2 regions of the Klebsiella sp. MISC125 genome follow, and region 2 is predicted to be linked to the other one. Evidence: predicted binding sites of a transcription regulator. Region 2 holds the regulator's gene; the other holds the start of a gene.
What was found. Region 2 encodes CRP, which controls carbon source genes, mostly activating them, when cyclic AMP is high. Its sites were predicted from a motif close to ATGTGANNNNNNTCACAT; they were not measured.
Positions count from the first base shown of each region.

Region 1: the regulator CRP is predicted to act here: its motif matches at 3,542-3,559, upstream of ACMYSL_RS09310 (mannitol dehydrogenase family protein).

Region 1 covers NZ_CP180448.1:1,955,382-1,961,297, reverse strand. Annotated here, with positions in the region: partial or broken gene ACMYSL_RS09340 (NupC/NupG family nucleoside CNT transporter) at 1-668, opposite strand, end outside; one part of gene ACMYSL_RS09335 (IS1-like element IS1N family transposase) at 678-1,126, opposite strand; one part of gene ACMYSL_RS09335 (IS1-like element IS1N family transposase) at 1,126-1,372, opposite strand; partial or broken gene ACMYSL_RS09330 (hypothetical protein) at 1,426-1,491, opposite strand; gene ACMYSL_RS09325 (transcriptional regulator YeiL) at 1,627-2,325, shown strand; gene ACMYSL_RS09320 (YkgJ family cysteine cluster protein) at 2,350-2,601, opposite strand; gene yeiP (elongation factor P-like protein YeiP) at 2,750-3,322, shown strand; gene ACMYSL_RS09310 (mannitol dehydrogenase family protein) at 3,652-5,118, shown strand; gene ACMYSL_RS09305 (CobW family GTP-binding protein) at 5,238-5,916, shown strand, end outside.
Region 2 covers NZ_CP180448.1:532,512-538,427, reverse strand. Annotated here, with positions in the region: gene ACMYSL_RS02445 (NUDIX hydrolase) at 1-591, shown strand, start outside; gene ACMYSL_RS02440 (hydrolase) at 735-1,694, shown strand; gene ACMYSL_RS02435 (YheU family protein) at 1,691-1,909, shown strand; gene ACMYSL_RS02430 (phosphoribulokinase) at 1,946-2,815, shown strand; gene ACMYSL_RS02425 (OsmC family protein) at 2,871-3,275, opposite strand; gene crp (cAMP-activated global transcriptional regulator CRP) at 3,580-4,212, shown strand; gene ACMYSL_RS02415 (YccS/YhfK family putative transporter) at 4,264-5,916, shown strand, end outside.

The DNA.
Region 1 (5,916 bases), 1.4 Mb from region 2:
TAGGCCACGAACTCGTTAATCGCCAGCTTCTGGCCAATCAGGCTGCCCGCCAGCGTCGCATCACTCCAGTCAACGCCCATTAACCATGCCAGCGGTGCCAGGACATAACCAAAAATCCCCTCCAGAGTCGCGTGACCAAAACCGAACCAACCGCCGATACCGCCAATCACGCCGTTGATCAGAGCGATAATTGCCACAAACGCCATCACTACCGTCGCCACGCCCACGGCAATTTTCACCCCAGCCATCGCGCCGCTAGCCGCGGCTTCAATAAAACTTTTCGGCGGCGTTTCGGTGAAGGAGAGGTTTTCGAAAGTCACCTGCGATGCTTCAGTCGCCGGGCTAAGAAGACGGGCAAACAGAATACCGCCGGGAATCGCCATCAACGATGCCGCCAGCAGATAATCAATCGGCACGCCCAGCCCGGCATAGCCAATCATCGTCGACCCGGCGATAGAAGCCATCCCGCTGCAAATCGCGGTAAATAACTCATTACGATTTAGCTTGTTAATAAAGGGCTTAACGATCGCCGGGATCTCATTTTGCCCAAGGAAAATGGTGGTAACGGCAACAAATGACTCAATCTTGCTAATATTCAGCGCTTTCTGGAAAATTCCGCCAAGAATTCGGATCAGTATTCCCATTACGCCAATATAATAAAGCGGTGATGCTTCCAATTAGTAGAACATGTGTTTTTCAATAAACGTCCCGATGACTTTTTCGTGGATCTCTACTGAACGCGAGAAGCAGATTGTTTTACGAGCCAAGCGCTTAATGCGGGTGCGCAGCGTCAGGTTATTGCGCTCAATCCGTTGGGTGAATATTTTTCCGGTCAGATGCTTATCCTTCGGCACCTCCCGGCCATAGCTGCCCCAGTCGTCGCTGGTGATCATGCCGATGTTGAATGGCGTAAGCAGTGCCAGTAGTTCCCGGCAGGTTTCATCGGTACGGGGACCAAAAGTGTAGGCCAGTACACCCCCTGTTTTGGTGTTATACGCGTACCAGAGCCAGTGTTGCCGGGCTTTACTGCCAACGAAACTCCATTGCTCATCAAGTTCGCAGATAAGCGCCACATCAGCATGAGCAACGGGCGAAGACGTTATTCGCTTTGGCGTGAGTTTTTTAAAGTCCGGATGACGGTGTTAATGCCAATTTTCAGTGTTCTGGCGGTATCGCGAACCCCGGCGCCATTGAAGGCCATTTCAGTGATCAGCTCTTTAATGCCCGGCTTACGGGCCTCATAAGTGTAAGTGAGCTGAAAAACGCGGTGGCAGTCACGGCAGCGAAATCTGTCATGGCCTTTAGGGTTCTGACCATGGCGGTAGACCTGTGCAGACTGACAACGAGGACAATGAATGTTAACGCTGGCCATGAAAGAACCTCAAAAGCCCGCATTATACATCAGATTCAACTAATTAGAGGCATCACCATTATCGCAATAGCATCATCGTGACCTGGATCGCAGTCGAGTATAATTTTTCTTTTTTCCATTTTTATTTCCTCTTTTCGCTTTTACGCCATTTTTATGTTATTACAGCAGGATTAAACTGGTATCGGATTAACGTTTGCAGCATACCAGGCGAAAACTGATACTGAATATGAGAAATCTCATACCGGGAAGCGACCGTGAAAGAAATCCAAAATGAAAATCTCAAGCAGCAATTGATAAGCGACTCGGGGTACCTGGGAAAGTTTTCCGTCGATGTTGTGCGGGATACACGATTGTTCCACGTTGTGGCAGGGGATTATATTGTCAAAGAGGGGGCTCAACCTGCGCACCTTTTTTACCTCGCACGCGGCCGGGCTAAGCTTTACACCACATCAGCTAATGGTCGGGTCTCGCTGATCGACTTCTTTGGCGCGCCCTGCTTTATCGGCGAGATAGAACTCATTGATAAACATCACGATCCGCGTGGCGTTCAGGCCATCGAAGAGTGCTGGTGCCTGGCGCTGCCCATTGCTTCATTCCGCCCGTTGTTGCTGAACGACGTCATTTTCCTGCGTAATCTCTGTATCGCGTTAAGCCAAAAAAACTATCGTAACATCGTTTCGCTCACCCAAAATCAATCTTTTCCGCTGGTGAATCGTCTGGCAGCATTTATTTTATTAACTCAGCATTGTGATATTTATCACGAAAAACATACCCCGGCGGCGGAATATATGGGCGTGTCGTATCGTCATTTATTATATGTGATCGCACAATTCTGCCAGGAAGGCCTGCTGGTTAAACAAAAATCCGGCTACGCTCTTGGTAATAAGCAAAAACTGATCGCCCTCGCGCGGGAGATGGATCCGGATAATAATTTTGCTGATTTATTATATTGAGATCCCGAAAAGCAGTTCATGGCTTCAAGACGTGCTCTGTTCAAGATGAAGAAGCCAGGTCATCGCGTCATCGCGATTCGCCGCGCACATCTCCACTTCAGGCTTCAGGCTGCCGCACACTTTAGGCCTTAGCGGTGAACCAAAAATGTTGCACAGGTTGTTTTCCGAGAGCTGTATACAACGGGTGTTTGCCGGTTTACCGTGCGGCATTCCCGGGATGGGGCTGGAGATAGAAGGAGCGACACAGCAAGCTCCGCAGTCAGGGCGGCATTCCATAATCGACTCTTCTGATAACGCTTTTGGCGGCCCAGACTAAACGTTTTACCTGAAGATAGCAAAACACACGAATTCCACTTGCCTGAAAGGCCCGGCGCGAGTAGTTTTACGCGATATTTTTGACCCTTTATGTGACAGGATTACCGCAATGCCAAGAGCGAATGAAATTAAAAAAGGTATGGTGCTGAATTACAACGGCAAACTGCTGATTGTTAAAAACATTGATATTCAGTCACCCAGCGCCCGTGGCGCCGCAACGCTGTACAAAATGCGTTTCTCTGACGTACGTACCGGCCTGAAAGTGGAAGAGCGCTTTAAAGGCGATGATATCGTCGATACCGTGACCCTGACCCGTCGTTTCGTTGACTTCTCCTATATTGATGGCAACGAATACGTCTTTATGGATAAAGAAGACTACACCCCGTATATCTTTACTAAAGAGCAGATTGAAGAAGAACTGCTGTTTATTCCTGAAGGCGGGATGCCGGACATGCAGGTTCTGACCTGGGACGGTCAGCTGCTGGCCCTTGAACTACCGCAGACCGTTGACCTGGAAATCGTCGAAACGGCGCCGGGCATCAAAGGTGCATCCGCAAGCGCCCGTAACAAACCGGCGACCCTGAGCACCGGCCTGGTGGTTCAGGTTCCTGAATACCTGAGCGCAGGCGAGCGCATTCGTATCCATATCGAAGAGAGCCGCTATATGGGCCGCGCGGACTAAGTCCTGCTTTTTCTGCCAAAATGAAACACAGAGGACAGCGCCAGGCTGTCCTTTTTTGTTCGTACCTTATCCTTATCTGGTATCGCAGGTCATTTGGTTCATACCAACTCAAGGTTACAACCGTCGCGCTCCTCGCCAAAGTTATTATACCAATAATGTGTTATTTACTGCTACGCTATGGTCATCGCTCTCAAGCCTGACGAGATAGACCGCTTGGCTGATTGATCAAGTTCACACAAAGTGGATAAATTCGGCTCACCAATTTAATTTGTTGTCATATAACTTTACACTAATGAATGTTAATCGTCAGTTAATCAGGTGTATGAATAATGACTACCATTGCTACAGCTACGCTGCCGGAAGGCGTGCAGCTCCCTCAGTACGATCGCAACCAACTGCGTTCGCGTATTGTGCATTTCGGTTTCGGCGCGTTTCATCGCGCGCACCAGGCCCTACTCACCGACAGGGTGCTCAACGCCAGCGGTGGGGACTGGGGAATTTGCGAGATTAGCCTGTTCAGCGGCGATCGGCTTATGAGCCAGCTTCGCCAACAAGATCATCTGTTTACCGTGCTGGAGAAAGGGGCCGAGGGTAATCAGCCGATCGTTGTCGGCGCAGTGCATGAATGTCTGAACGCCAAACTTGATTCGCTGGCTGCCATTATTGAGAAATTTTGCGAACCGCAGGTCGCCATTGTTTCTCTAACCATTACCGAGAAAGGCTACTGCATTGACCCTGCCAGCGGCCTGCTGGACATGACGCAGCCACGCATTATTCATGACCTGGAAAACCCTACGCAGCCGCAATCGGTACCCGGTATTCTGGTCGAAACGCTGGCGCGCCGCCGCCAACGTGGACTGGCGCCGTTTACCGTTCTCTCCTGCGATAATATTCCCAACAATGGGCATGTGGTGAAAAACGCCGTGCTGGGAATGGCTGAAAAACGCGATTCGGAGCTGGCGCAGTGGATTGCTGAACACGTCAGCTTTCCCGGCACGATGGTGGACCGCATTGTGCCAGCCGCCACCGATGAGTCGCTGGCGGAGATTAGCGCCGTGCTGGGAGTGGAAGACCCCTGCGCGATTAGCTGCGAGCCGTTTATTCAATGGGTTGTCGAAGATAACTTTGTTGCCGGTCGCCCGGACTGGGAAGCGGCTGGCGTACAGATGACGGATGATGTACTGCCGTGGGAACAGATGAAGCTGCGGATGCTCAACGGCAGCCATTCGTTTCTCGCCTGGCTGGGCTATCTGGCGGGCCACGAACATGTCAGCGACTGTATGCAGGACCCGGTTTTCCGCAGCGCCGCTTACCGTTTGATGCTTGATGAACAGGCACCAACACTCTCAATCACCGGTGTCGACCTGACGGCCTATGCTGACAGCCTCATCGAGCGTTTCAGCAACCCCTCGCTGAAGCATCGCACCTGGCAAATTGCTATGGACGGTAGCCAGAAGCTGCCGCAGCGTATGCTTGACGGTATCCGTATCCACCTTGCTCGCGACAGCCAGTGGCCGCTGCTGGCGCTGGGTGTGGCGGGCTGGATGCGCTATGTCAGTGGCATTGACGATGCTGGAAATAAGATTGATATCCGCGACCCGCTGGCGGATAAAATTGGAAATATTGTATCCGCCAGCAATGAACAACAGCGCGTTAGCGCCCTACTCTCCCTGGAAGAAATTTTTGGCTGCGACCTTTCGCAAAATCCGCAGTTCGTCGCCAACGTCACCGCCGCATGGCATCAGCTAATGACCGCTGGCACTCGCCAGGCGATTAGCGCCGCACTGAATTCTTAACAATTTCTGCCTTTAAGCGGACAGAGAACCTTTCTGTCCGCGGTAAGACTTCTCTTTTCACTTTTTTTTCGTCAGGATAGTCTCAACTGTTACAACATTACATTTATCCTGGAGAAAAGGTGACCAAAACTAACTTGATCACGGGATTTCTCGGCAGTGGCAAAACGACCTCGATTTTGCATCTGCTGGCCCATAAGCCCGCGGATGAAAAATGGGCCGTGCTGGTCAACGAATTTGGCGAAGTGGGCATCGACGGCGCACTGCTGGCCGAGAGCGGAGCCCTGCTTAAAGAAATCCCCGGCGGCTGCATGTGCTGCGTCAACGGCCTGCCAATGCAGGTTGGGCTCAATACGCTGCTGCGCCAGGGAAAACCTGACCGCTTGTTAATAGAGCCAACCGGTCTTGGCCATCCCAAACAGATCCTCGATATTCTGACCGCCACCGTATACGAGCCGTGGATCGACCTGCGTGCGACGCTATGCGTGCTGGACCCGCGTCAGTTGCTCGACGAAAAGGTGGTGACCAACGAAAACTTTCGCGACCAGTTAGCCGCCGCCGATATTGTCATCACCAATAAAGCGGACCGCACGACCAGCGAAAGCCAACTGGCCTTTGCAACATGGTGGCAGACCTATGCCGGAGAGCGTCAGCACGTCAGCGCCACCCAGGGCAATATTGACCCGGTATGGCTTGATTTGCCGCGCCGCAACGTCACGCCGCTACCTGAAAGCGCTGAACACGCGCATAGCCACGGGCAAAAACCAGGTCTGGCGGCGCTTAATCTCCCTACCCACCAGC
Region 2 (5,916 bases):
AACCACCCGCAGAAAGGGTATTGGGGATTGCCCGGCGGCTTTATTGATATGGCGCGCGATGACTCCACCCGCGCCACCGCGATGCGTAAGCTCACTGAGAAAACCGGGGTTTTCCCTTCATGGTTGGAACAGCTGGACACTTTTTCCGGGCCCGATCGCGACCCGCGCGGCTGGAGCCTGACCGTCACCTGGTTTGCACTAATTGCCTGGGCAGACTGCGAACCGCATATCGCCAGCGTCAACGATGCCCGTTGGGTGCCAATTGCCAGGCTTGCCGACTATTCCCTGGCGTTTGATCACCAGAAAATCATCGCCGCCGCTCTGCATCGCTTAAGGCAAAAGACCATGTATTCTTTACTGCCCGTTTACTGCTTGCCGGAGACCTTCACCCATGGCCAGCTACAGGAAGCGACGGAGATAATCCTCGGTCAATCCATACAGCGTAAAAGCCTGATTCGCCGTTTTGAAGCGTCAGGGATGTTTGAAGAGACAGGTGAGAGCATGGCGACAGGCACAAGAAAGGCCCGCCTGTGGCGGCGTAAGCCTGGAGTGGATATTCATCTTTTCTCACGCAATCTGCTTACCGATTAGCCACAAGACCACATATTGGCTAACCTGCGCACTTCATGCGCGGTATAGTATGTATAAAGATTATTAATTGCTCTGGTGCTATGGTTGATATCACTCCCACAGAAATGACGCCCCCCGAAGACGACTCGCAGCAGTTTCACCCGATGCGCGGCGTTGGCAATCGTCATTTGCAAACCATGTTGCCGCGGCTAATCCGTCGCAAGCTACGTTTCACTCCACACTGGCAGCGTCTTGAATTACCGGATGGCGACTTTGTCGATCTGGCGTGGAGCGAAGAACCATCTCAGGCTCGTCATAAACCGCGATTGGTGGTGTTTCATGGTCTTGAGGGCAGCCTGCACAGCCCTTATGCTCACGGACTCGTCCACGCGGCCATGCAGCGCGGCTGGCTGGGCGTGGTGATGCATTTTCGCGGCTGTAGCGGCGAACCCAACCGAAATAACCGCATCTATCATTCAGGCGAAACGGAAGACGGCTCCTGGTTTTTACGTTGGCTTCAGCGCGAATACGGCGACGTGCCAACTGCAGCTGTGGGTTACTCGCTCGGGGGCAATATGCTGGGCTGCCTGTTGGCGAAAGAAGGTGACGATATTCCTGTCGATGCTGCCGTTATCGTCTCAGCGCCGTTTATGCTGGAAGCCTGTAGTTCTCATATGGATAAGGGGTTTTCCCGCGTTTATCAGCGTTATCTGCTCAATCTGCTGAAGGCGAATGCCGCGCGTAAGCTGAAAGCTTATCCGGGCTCTTTGCCGGTTGATTTACGCCAGCTAAAAGGTATGCGTCGCATCCGCGAATTTGACGATAGCATCACCGCCAGGATCCACGGTTTTGCCGATGCGCTAGACTACTATCGCCAGTGTAGTGCGATGCCGCGCTTAAGCGACATCACTAAACCAACGCTGATTATTCATGCGAAGGACGATCCTTTTATGGATCACCACTCCATCCCGCCGCAAGAACAGCTACCGGCAAATGTCGAGTATCAACTTACAGAGCATGGCGGCCATGTTGGTTTTGTCGGTGGTACGCTGCGCAAGCCGGAAATGTGGTTAGAACAGCGAATCCCGGATTGGCTAACTCGCTGGTTAGGAGGGCAAATATGATTATTCCCTGGCAGGATCTCGATCCCGAAACGCTGGATAACCTGATTGAAAGTTTTGTATTACGCGAAGGCACCGATTATGGTGAGCATGAACGTTCGCTGGCGGATAAAGTCGCCGATGTCAAACAACAGCTGAAAAGCGGAGAAGCCGCGCTGGTGTGGTCAGAGCTGCACGAGACGGTCAATATTATGCCCCGCAAGCAGTTTCACGGCTAAGGCGGCATCACACTATCGTTTACCCTGGGAGTTGTTATGTCTGCCAAACATCCGGTGATTGCCGTCACGGGCTCTAGCGGCGCGGGAACCACGACCACCAGCCTCGCCTTTCGCAAAATATTCGCCCAACTAAACCTCCACGCCGCCGAAGTGGAAGGCGATAGCTTTCACCGCTACACCCGCCCGGAAATGGACATGGCGATCCGCAAAGCGCGAGATCAGGGCAAACACATCAGCTACTTCGGTCCCGAGGCTAACGATTTCGGCCTGCTGGAGCAGACTTTCAGAGAATACGGGCTGAACGGTACAGGTCAGTCACGCAAGTATTTACACACCTATGATGAAGCCGTGCCGTGGAATCAGGTTCCTGGCACCTTCACTCCCTGGCAGTCGCTGCCTGAACCCACTGACGTGCTGTTTTATGAAGGCCTGCACGGCGGAGTTGTCACGCCCCAGCACAACGTCGCTGACCATGTTGATCTGTTGGTTGGGGTTGTGCCGATCGTTAACCTGGAGTGGATCCAGAAGCTTATCCGCGATACCAGCGAACGCGGCCACTCTCGTGAAGCGGTGATGGATTCCGTCGTTCGCTCGATGGAAGATTACATCAACTTCATCACCCCGCAGTTTTCACGCACTCACCTCAACTTCCAGCGCGTACCTACGGTGGATACGTCCAATCCATTTGCAGCCAAAGCAATCCCATCGCTTGATGAAAGCTTTGTCGTTATCCATTTCCGCAACTTACAGAATATCGATTTCCCCTGGCTACTGGCGATGCTTCAGGGCTCGTTTATCTCGCATATGAACACGCTAGTGGTGCCGGGAGGGAAAATGGGGCTGGCCATGGAGCTCATCATGGCGCCATTGGTCGAGCGGCTAATGGAAGGCAGGAAAATCAATTAACAAAAAACCCCGGTAGCGCAGCGCATGCCGGGGCGACGAGTTCGCGCCGTTCGGCTTATCCCTCGATCACTTCATAAGAGTGAGTTATGTTTACCGCTTTCTCCAGCATCAGCGCCACCGAGCAATATTTTTCCGCCGATAGGTCAACTGCGCGAGAAACGGCAGCATCTTTCAGCTCTTTACCGGTCACGATAAAATGCAGATTGATATGGGTAAACAGACGCGGTGCTTCCTCGCGACGCTCAGAAGTCAGCTTAACTTCGCAGTTAGTGACGTTATGGCGTCCCTTCTGCAGGATAGAAACCACGTCAATTGCGCTACATCCGCCCGCCGCCATCAACACCATTTCCATCGGGCTAGGCGCTTTATCCCCGGAATTACCGTCCATCAGAATCTGGTGACCAGAAGCCGACTCACCAATGAAGGTTAACCCTTCAACCCATTTCACTCGCGCTTGCATAAATTTAACTCCAGGGCTGTAATTTTCCTGACAGATTACGCGCACATAACAATTCTCGCAACGGAAGGCGACCTAGGTCATGCTGAAGCGAGACACCAGGAGACACGCGGCGAAAGCTATGCTAAAACAATCGGGATGCTACAGTAATACATTGATGCACTGCATGTATGCTGAGGAGTTCACATTACAGGCTGCAGGAAATTTTCAGCCAGATTCCCAGGTATAGGGATTTAATACGATTGCATGCCCGGATGCCGTGTAGTGTCGGCATCTGGAGATAGCTTATAACAGAGGATAACCGCGCATGGTGCTTGGCAAACCGCAAACAGACCCTACCCTTGAATGGTTCTTGTCTCATTGCCACATTCATAAGTACCCCTCAAAGAGCACGCTGATCCACCAGGGTGAGAAAGCAGAAACGTTGTACTACATCGTTAAAGGCTCCGTGGCTGTACTCATCAAGGATGAAGAAGGTAAAGAGATGATCCTCTCTTACCTCAACCAGGGCGATTTCATCGGTGAATTAGGCCTGTTTGAAGAAGGTCAGGAACGTAGTGCATGGGTACGTGCGAAAACCGCATGTGAAGTGGCCGAAATCTCCTACAAAAAATTCCGTCAGTTGATCCAGGTTAACCCGGACATCCTGATGCGTCTCTCTTCGCAAATGGCACGTCGCCTGCAGGTTACGTCAGAGAAAGTCGGTAACCTCGCCTTCCTCGACGTGACGGGTCGTATCGCCCAGACGCTGCTGAACCTGGCAAAACAGCCTGATGCGATGACCCACCCGGACGGTATGCAAATTAAAATTACCCGTCAGGAAATCGGTCAGATCGTTGGATGCTCCCGCGAAACCGTTGGTCGTATCCTGAAAATGCTGGAAGATCAAAACCTGATCTCCGCGCACGGTAAAACTATCGTCGTCTACGGTACCCGTTAAGTCGGCAAAACGGCGTATTGCATAGCAATACGCCGTTTTTGTTTCCCCCTCATGTGGCGCAGGCTGATTTACCACCCGGAAGTCAACTACGCACTGCGGCAAACGCTGGTGTTGTGTCTGCCGGTCGCAATCGGACTTCTTCTCGGACATTTACAGCAGGGCTTACTGTTTTCCCTGGTACCAGCCTGTTGCAACATTGCCGGTCTGGACACACCACATAAGCGCTTCTTTAAACGCCTGATTATTGGCGGTTGCCTGTTTGCTGGCTGTAGCCTGATTGTCCAGCTCCTGCTGCAACGCGAGATCCCTCTACCGCTGATTCTCACTGGTCTGGCGCTAATCCTTGGGGTGACTGCCGAAATCAGTTCACTGCACGCGCGACTACTGCCTGCTTCACTTATTGCCGCCATTTTTACCCTCAGCCTTGCGGGCAACATGCCGGTGTGGGAGCCACTGCTAATCTACGCGCTCGGCACCTTATGGTATGGCGTCTTTAACTGGTTCTGGTTTTGGCTATGGCGCGAACAACCGCTGCGCGAGTCGCTGAGCCTGCTCTACCGCGAACTGGCTAACTATTGCGAGGCCAAATACAGCCTGCTGACCCAGCATACGGACCCGGCCACCTCGCTGCCGCCGCTACTTAACCGCCAGCAGAAAGTGGTTGATCTGATTACCCAGTGTTACCAGCAGATGCATATGCTGGCGGCCAATCAACGCAACGACCACAAACGTCTGTTGCGCGCTTTTCAGGTGGGGTTGGATTTACAGGAACATATCTCCGTTAGCCTGCATCAGCCGGAAGAAGTGCAGAAACTGGTGGAACGCAGTCACGCAGAAGCAGTGATTCGCTGGAATGCGCAAACCGTTGCCGCCCGCCTGCGTGAGTTGGCGGACGATCTTCTCTACCATCGTTACCCACAGCGTTTTCAGATGGATAAACAGATCGGCGCGCTGGAAAAAATTGCCTGGCAACATCCGGATAACCCGGTCGGCCAGTTCTGCGCCTGGCACTTCAGCCGTATCGCCAGGGTTCTGCGTACCCAGCGTCCTCTGTACACGCGCAACTTGATGGCGGATAAAACCCGACGTTTACCCCTGCTGCCAGCGCTAAAAAGCTACCTGTCGTTTAAATCTCCGGCGTTACGCAACGCCGCGCGCATCAGCGTAATGCTGAGCGCCGCCAGCCTGATGGGCAGCGCACTGCATCTGCCGAAACCCTACTGGATCCTGATGACTGTGCTGTTCGTGACGCAAAACGGCTACGGCGCGACGCGGGTGCGCATTGTTCACCGGGCGGCTGGAACGATTGCCGGACTGGTGATCGCCGGACTGACGCTACACTTCCACGTGCCTGAAGGCTATACGCTGACCGCCATGCTCTTCATCACGCTGCTAAGCTACCTGATTATTCGTAAGAACTACGGCTGGGCAATGGTTGGTTTTACCGTCACGGCGGTTTATACCCTGCAATTACTCACGCTAAACGGTGAGCAGTTTATCATCGCCAGATTAATCGACACGCTTATTGGCTGTCTGATCGCTTTTGGTGGGATGGTTTGGCTATGGCCGCAGTGGCAAAGCGGTCTGCTACGCAAAAATGCCCACGACGCGCTGGAAGCCGATCAGGAAGCGATCCGGCTCATTCTTAGCGACGATCACCAGGCTCCGGCGCTGGCCTATCAGCGAATGCGCGTTAATCAGGCG